2 regions of the Mesorhizobium sp. BR115XR7A genome follow, and region 2 is predicted to be linked to the other one. Evidence: riboswitches for the same ligand, from Rfam matches in the RefSeq annotation. Region 2 holds a riboswitch; the other holds the start of a gene.
What was found. A riboswitch is a leader RNA that binds a small molecule or an ion and turns the genes downstream of it on or off. The one in region 2 is predicted to bind cobalamin.
Positions count from the first base shown of each region.

Region 1: linked by a shared signal. The riboswitch ahead of LB557_RS21350 (CbtB domain-containing protein) and the one ahead of metE (5-methyltetrahydropteroyltriglutamate--homocysteine S-methyltransferase) in region 2 are both predicted to bind cobalamin.

Region 1 covers NZ_JAIUHW010000010.1:74,983-78,996, forward strand. The annotation lists gene cbiB (adenosylcobinamide-phosphate synthase CbiB) at 1-109, shown strand, start outside; gene cobO (cob(I)yrinic acid a,c-diamide adenosyltransferase) at 106-720, opposite strand; gene cobU (bifunctional adenosylcobinamide kinase/adenosylcobinamide-phosphate guanylyltransferase) at 722-1,237, opposite strand; gene LB557_RS21345 (CbtA family protein) at 1,230-2,033, opposite strand; gene LB557_RS21350 (CbtB domain-containing protein) at 2,049-2,228, opposite strand; cobalamin riboswitch at 2,264-2,463, opposite strand; gene LB557_RS21355 (aromatic ring-hydroxylating oxygenase subunit alpha) at 2,607-3,782, shown strand; gene LB557_RS21360 (MFS transporter) at 3,786-4,014, opposite strand, start outside.
Region 2 covers NZ_JAIUHW010000020.1:39,604-43,617, reverse strand. The annotation lists gene LB557_RS29660 (cytochrome P450 family protein) at 1-310, shown strand, start outside; partial or broken gene LB557_RS29655 (cytochrome) at 277-552, shown strand; cobalamin riboswitch at 844-1,044, shown strand; gene metE (5-methyltetrahydropteroyltriglutamate--homocysteine S-methyltransferase) at 1,160-3,490, shown strand.

The DNA.
Region 1 (4,014 bases), on a different contig from region 2:
TGTCGACAGCGGCGATATCAGGCGGGCGCTCAAGCTTTACCGGGTCGCGGACTACCTGCTGATCGGCTTGTTCGGCCTTGTCGCGCTGATCGCCGTTCTGGTTTTCTAGAACTCGATGCCTTGCTGCGCTTTCACGCCAGCCGAGAAATGGTGCTTTGTCACCCCCATCTCGGTGACCAGGTCCGCCGCCTCGACCAGTGCCGGCTTGGCGTTGCGGCCGGTGACGACGACATGCAGGCCTTCGCGGCGAGCCTTGAGCGCCGCAACCACCTTGTCGAGAGCGAGATAGTCGTAGCGCAAGGCAATGTTGAGCTCGTCGAGCACGACAAGGCTGATCGAGGGGTCGGCGATCAATTCCAGAGCCTTGGCCCAGGCGGCCTCGGCGGCAGCGATATCGCGCTTCAGGTCCTGCGTCTCCCAGGTGAAACCCTCGCCCATTGCGTGCCAGACGACACGGTCGCCAAAGACGGCAAAGGCCTCCTTCTCGCCGGTGTGCCATTTGCCCTTGATGAACTGGACGACGCCGACGCGCTTGCCGTAGCCGAGCATGCGCAGCGCAAGACCGAAGGCGGCCGTGGTCTTGCCCTTGCCGGGACCGGTGTTGACGATCAGCAACCCCTTCTCGATCGTCTTGCCCGCAACCTCGGCGTCCTGCACCGCCTTGCGCTTGGCCATCTTGGCGCGATGGCGTTCTTCATCCTTGTCGTCGATATCGGTCATTTCACTTCACCTTGAGCGGTAGCCCCGCCACCATGAGCAGCACCGTGTCGGCAATCGCGGCGACCCGCTGGTTGAGCCGGCCGGCATCGTCACGAAACCGACGCGCCAGCGCGTTGTCGGGCACGATGCCTTGCCCGACCTCGTTCGTTACCACGAACCACGGTCCGCGCGGCCGAGACAGCACGTCCGCCAGCCGCCGGCACGCGGCCTCGACGTCGTGATCGGCCAGCGTGTGGTTGGTCAGCCACAGCGTCAGGCAGTCGACAAGCACCGGCTGCCCGTCTGGCAACGCCTCCAGCGCTTCGGCGAGGTCGAGTGGCGCATCGGTGGTCGACCAGCCCTCACCGCGCCGCGAGCGGTGCAGCGCGATGCGCTCGCGCATCTCGTCGTCATGGGCTTGCGCCGTGGCGATATAGGCCCATGGCGAGGGCAATGCCGTCATCAGGGTTTCGGCGTGCGCGCTCTTGCCGGAGCGCGCACCACCGATGATGAAGGTCAGCCTGCCGCGATCAGGCAAAGCTGTCGCGCAGGCTGGTCGCCATGCCGGTGAAGCGCCTGCGCACCACGCCCACGATCGCGCCGAGCACCAGCCAGAACACCAGATTGGTCACCGTCACCGCCACCACGAACTGATGGTGCAGGCCTTCCGGGATCGGTGTTTCGAAACTGTCGGGCTGCGGCGCGCCGACGACATGCGGCGCGACGATCAGCAAGACGGCGAGGATGGTCAATGGCAGCGATCTGCGAAACACGATCAGGCCTAGGCCGATCGCGGTCGCGGCCGCCGTCGCCGTCCACCAGATCTGGCGCGGCAGAAGATCGGCCGCCGGCATTGCCGGCAGTTCCGGCTGCAGTCCGAGACCCGGTGCCAGTGTGAACACGGCAAAGCCGGCCAAGCCCCAGAACACACCTTGGCGCCAGTTGCCGACGCCGCCGAAGAACTCGGAAACCGCGACCAGGACCAGTGCGAAGCCGATGCCGGTGACGATATTGGCAACCACGCTAAAGGCGAAACGCTCGAAACCGTCGGCCGGCGCCCAGCCTTCGTCTTCCTCCGCCGGTGTCACGGCATCGGTGCCCGCGGGCGCGGCAGAGCTCATGGCATTCCCAGCGGGCGCCACCGTGCTCATGGCATCATTGGTCGCCGCTGGTGCGGCCGCGTGATCATGGTGGTGGCCGCCGCCGGCCCTTTCGTAGACTTCCGCCTTGAGGATCAGCGGCACGGTGGCATAGGCCTGCATGCAGGCGAGAACGACACCGGCCACGAGCCCCGCGATCGCCGCGACGAACACGACGTTGCGAAACAGATTCATGATGTCGGATCCTCGTTAGTGGCAGGGAAACGCCATCGAGTGGCGATAGTCGTGGGCAGCATTGTGGACCGCATCGATATGCGAGAAGCCGACAAAGCCGACGACGAAGATGCCGAGCAGCGCCGCGAGCGCGAGCTGCATGAAGCGCGACTGCGAGGAGACGGAGGCGCCGAGGGAGACGGAAGCGGTAGTCATGTCTTGTCCTTTCGCCCTCCACCCGAGGGCATCGAAGTCAGTTTCCTGTCGCCGGCAGGTCTCCTGGCTCGCGGATAAGCGCCCTTCCCCACCTTCCCGAAGAAAAATCTTCAGTGGCATATGGAGAGGACTACCGCACACAGTTGCGGGGGCAGCCACGGCATTGGGCAGGAATTCCTGCCCGCACCGCATTCCCTCTTGGCTCCAAAAAGGAACCGACGACATCGGGGACTATAGGGAAATTCGCCGCGCCCGGCAAACCAAATTCCGACAGCCGCCAGCGCAGGAGCGCCGTATCGGCGAAGCTGCCCTCATCCCGTCCCGATTGACAAACTTCATGGCCGGGTGTCGGCTGGCACCCCTCACGGGAAGCCAGCCATGCAGCCCAATGCCAGCGAGTGCGTGCCCTATAACGGCCTGACTCGAACCGAGCCGACGCTGCCCTCGTCGGCCTATTGGGACCAGGACAACTATCAGCGCGATCTCGACGCCATCTGGTACAGGAACTGGCTGCTCGTCTGCCGCGAGGCCGACCTTGCCCAGCCTTTGGCGTTCCGCACCTTCCGCGTCGGTACGCAGGAAATCCTCCTGCTGCGCGACGACACCGGCGAGTTGCATGCCTTCCACAACACCTGCCGGCATCGCGGCTCGCAGCTTTGCCAGGAAAGCCAGGGCCGGCTGAAGGCGCGGCTGATCACCTGCCCGTATCATGCCTGGTCCTATTCTCTGCGTGGCGATCTGGTGCGCGTGCCGTCGAAATCGCTGCCTGACGGCTTCGACAAGGCCGATCACCCGCTTTATCGCGTCGCGCACTCGGTGTGGCGGGGCTTCGTCTTCGTCAATCTTGCGGAAGATGCCGCCAGCTCGGCGCAATCCTCCTTCGACCCGGCCTCCGGCGACTTCGGCAACTGGCCGCTGGAAATGCTGGTATCAGGGCACGTGCTGCGCAAGGTGATGAACTGCAACTGGAAGATTTTTTGGGAAAACTTCAACGAGTGCCTGCACTGCCCGGGCGTCCACAAGGACCTGTCGCGGCTGGTGCCGATCTACGGCCGCGGCCTGATGAGCCGGCATGAGGATCCCGAATGGCTCCGCCACGCCGACAATGACGCGCCAGAATTCTCCGGCGGCCTGCGCGCCGGGGCTGAGACATGGTCGCGTGATGGGCAGACGCACGGGCCGATCTTCCCGAGCTTGACGCCGGCGGAACGAACCGCCGGTCAGACTTACTCCACCAACCTGCCGTCGATGTTCATTGTCGGCCATGTCGACTATGTCAGGACCGTGCGGCTTACGCCGCTCGGTCCCGAACAGACCGAATTGACCGCGGAATGGCTGTTCGCGCCCGAGGCGCTCGCTGAGACCGACATCGACAACATCGTTGCCTTCGGCACACAGGTGCTGGAGGAGGACGCGGCAATCTGCGAGGTCAACCAGAAGGGCCTGCGCTCGATGCGTCATACAGCTGGCGTGCTGATGCCCGAGGAGTACGACCTGCACCGTTTTCACAACTGGGTGCGCGAACGGCACGCTGCGCGCTCACCCGAGGCCTGAAGATCACAGCGACTTCGGCAGATATCGCCAGGTCATGAAGCCGCAAAAGGCTGCCAGTAGCCCAAGCGTGACGAACACCGAGCCCAGGCCGAAGAAGGCCAGCACCACCGAATAGACCAGCGGCGGCGTCAGTTCGGAAAAATCGAGATAGGTGCGGTAGACCGCCGCCATCTGCGCGCGCTCATAAGAGCGCACCGAGCGCATGAAGGCGGTCGAACCCAGCGCGTCGAGC
Region 2 (4,014 bases):
CCGCCGCGGCGATGCCGTCCTGATGGCGTTCGATGCGGCGAACGGGGACGAAAAGGCCTTCGGTCCTGGCGCCGACAGATTCGATGTCACCCGGCGGCACAACCCGCATTTGTCGTTCGGCGAGGGGCCGCATTCCTGCCTGGGCGCTGCGCTGGCGCGCCTGGAATTGCGCTGCGCCTTCCCCGCGCTGTTCGGGCGGCTGGAGGATCTGGCGCTGACCATCGCTGCGGAGGACGTCGTCTACATGCCGTCTTACGTCATTCGCTGCCCGCAGCGCCTGCCGGTCAGCTTCCGCCCTTCCGTCGCTTAGAGAGTGCCGCATTCACCCCGGATTCGGTGATTCTCGGTTCGCCGGGGTGGCTGGTCTCGCACGAGGGGGGCGAGCATGCCCGGTTACGCACGATCGTGGCGCCGGCCTTCAGCAATCGCAGGGTGAAGCTGCTCGCGCAGCAGGTCGAGGCGATCCCCGCGCAGTTGTTCGAGACGCTGGCGGCCCAGCCCCAGTCCGCCGACCTGAGGCGCCACCTCTCCTTTCCGCTTCCGGACATGTTATCAGCGTGCTGATGGGCGAGTGCGCAAGCACGCTGAGCAAAGCCGAGCGGGGAACAAATACCGGGATTCCCGGCGGACCGTGACGGCCTCGCCCCACTTTACGCTCTTGAGCCCGGCGACCTCGATCTGATCCGGCGTCGCCGATGGGGACAAGGATCTCTCCGAGCCTGCACTGATAAGAGGCGGCATCGTAAGCGGCTTTGGGCGAAAGAGACCGATCAGCGCAAGGGCACTATTCGCATCATCACATAAACATCTCGTTATATGTATTGACAAGGAGCGAAGCTGCTGTGATTGTGCGCATGTCGTGGTTCTCCGCGCGGCACTGCCGTAGCGGAGCTAAGAGGGAAGCCGGTGCGATGCCGGCGCTGCCCCCGCAACTGTTAGCGGCGAGCCAAGCCCATTGGTGTCACTGAGGCGAACGGCCTCGGGAAGACGGGCAGAGGCTTTGACCCGCGAGCCAGGAGACCTGCCACGACGAACAACGTCCACGGGCGGGGTGTCTCGGTGGCCGCAGTAGCCCGGCTTCGTGCCGCCTGCTCGCGCGTTCCTTGTCCCCACGCCCCAACCATCGGGGTATGGCATGACTGTCTCTCAACAAATTCCTGTGGCAACGCTCGGCGTGCCGCGTATCGGTCGACGGCGGGAACTGAAATTCGCGCTTGAAAGCTACTGGTCCGGAAAATCTCCCGCTGCCGACCTGCTCGCGACGGCGAAGGCGCTACGCGCCGCCAGCTGGAGGGAGCAGCACGATCGCGGCGTGTCGAAAATCCCGTCCAACGATTTCTCGCTTTATGACCATGTGCTCGACACCGTCGCCATGGTCGGCGCCGTGCCGGCACGATACGTCTGGACTGACGGCGAGGTCCCACTCGATACCTATTTCGCCATGGCGCGCGGCAACCAAGATCAGGCCGCTGATTGCGGACATGCCGGTGACGAGCATGCGGCCAACGGGCATGGCCTTGCCGCGATGGAAATGACCAAATGGTTCGACACCAACTATCACTACATTGTGCCGGAACTTACCGACGATCAGAGCTTTGCCCTCTCGTCGGCGAAACCGGTCGATCATTTCCTCGAGGCCAAGGCGCTCGGCATCCACACGCGCCCGGTCCTGCTTGGACCGGTTACCTTTCTCAAGTTGGCGAAGTCACCTGAGGAAGGTTTCAACCCTATCGCGCTCCTGCCACGGCTGCTGCCCGTCTACGAGGAGCTCCTGCGGAGGCTGAAGCTCGCGGGAGCCGATTGGGTGCAGATCGATGAGCCGGCGCTCGTGGTCGATCTGGTTCCCAACGAACGGGATGCGCTCCAATTCGCCTACTGCCGGCTGTCAAAAGCAGCACCGGAGTTGAAGATCATGGTCGCTACCTATTTCGGATCGCTGGGAGACAATCTCGAGACCGCGATTTCTCTGCCCGTGGCGGGACTGCACGTCGATCTCGTGCGCGCTCCAGAGCAGTTGGAGACCGTCGGCCGGCTCGCGCAGAAGGACCTTGTGCTCTCGCTCGGGCTGATCGACGGCCGCAACGTCTGGCGCGCGAACCTGCCTGCCATGCTTGACCGCATCAAGCCGATCGTCGCCGGTTGGCCGCGGGACCGCGTGGAGATCGCCCCGTCCTGCTCGATGCTGCATGTGCCGATCGACCTGGACATGGAGACGGCACTCGATGCGGATGTGAAATCGTGGCTCGCCTTCGCGGCGCAAAAGACCGACGAGCTGGTCGTGCTCGCCCGTGCGCTGGCCGAAGGCCGGGACGCGGTCGCCGCCGAACTAGAGGCGTCGGCTGAGGCTGCCGCCGCTCGCGCGACATCCGCTAAGGTGCATGATCCGCTCGTCGAAGGTCGGGTCGCCAGCATCAAGGTCGCCATGACGCGCCGGAAGAGCGCATTCGACGTGCGCTCCAAGCTTCAGGGCGACACGTTTGGCTTGCCATCCTTCCCCACCACGACGATCGGCTCCTTCCCGCAAACAGCCGAGGTTCGCAAGGCGCGGGCAGCCCATGCCAAGGGCGAGCTGAGTTACGTCGACTATGAGGCCTTCCTGAAAAAAGAGATAGAAGCCGCCGTTCGCTGGCAAGAAGAGATCGGACTCGACGTGCTGGTCCACGGCGAATTCGAGCGCAACGATATGGTGCAATATTTCGCTGAGCAGCTCCGCGGCTTCGCCTTCACGCAACACGGCTGGGTGCAGAGCTATGGCTCGCGCTTTGTGCGCCCCCCGATCATCATTGGCGATGTGTCGCGACAACAGCCGATGACGGTACACTGGTGGCGATATGCCCAGTCGCTGACGCCGAAGCCGGTGAAGGGCATGCTTACCGGCCCGGTGACGATCCTCAACTGGTCCTTCGTCCGAGACGACCTTGCCCGCTCAGCCGTCTGCCGCCAGGTCGCGCTCGCCATTCGCGATGAAGTGAGCGACCTCGAAAAGGCCGGCGCCGGGATGATCCAGATCGACGAAGCCGCACTGCGCGAGGGCTTGCCGCTGCGCGAGGCCGAGTGGCAGGCCTATCTCGACTGGGCCGTCGAATGCTTCCGGCTGGCTTCAACGGCGGTCGGCGATGCGACCCAGATCCACACCCATATGTGCTACTCCGAGTTCGGCGATATCGTGGACGCGATTGCCGCAATGGATGCCGATGTGATCTCCATTGAAACCTCGCGCTCGCAGATGGAACTGCTCGATACGCTTCGAACCTTCAAGTATCCGAACGAGATCGGTCCTGGTGTCTATGACATTCACTCGCCGCGAGTCCCGGAAGTGGGCGAGATTTCCAACCTTATCATGCTTGCGCGCGATCGATTGTTGGATGGCCAACTGTGGGTGAATCCCGACTGCGGTCTCAAAACGCGCAGATGGGAGGAGGTCCGCCCTGCCTTGGTGAACATGGTGGCTGCAGCACGCGCAATTCGGGAAAAAGCGCGGACGGCGTAGGGCTCGGTGCCACTCGCCGGCGGTGAGCGGCAACGCCACACACCGGGCAATCTTGGGGTGAGTCCATCCGGCGCACCCAAGGCAATCGAGCTGCCCGTGACGAAGCGCCTCGGCAAGCTTGGCCTGGCCGCGGCCCTTGTTACGGCGCGTCGAAGTCAGCTTTCCAGACGCCGGCGTTGGCTGGCGATCGAAGCAGGCTTCGGTCTCAAATGAGCCGGCCAGAAACGAGGCGGCTCACCGCCAGCCAGTTTCGGATTATTCCGTATTGGGATAATCCAGTGTCACTATCATCTCCCCGACCTTGGTCGCCGAACCCCGGTCCCGACCATCGGGAGAGGCATTGGCGATCACGCGCCGCCGGTCCGCGGAGCGTGTTCCGGGAAATCGGATGCAGGGCCAAGCTGGGGGAAGGTTCAAACGGCACTTCCGGAGACTGTTGAAGCGGCATCGACGCTCCGCCATCTGCAGCGGGCCAATTCCCGCTCGATGGCTCCGTCTCCTCTGGCTGCAATCACGATCACCGC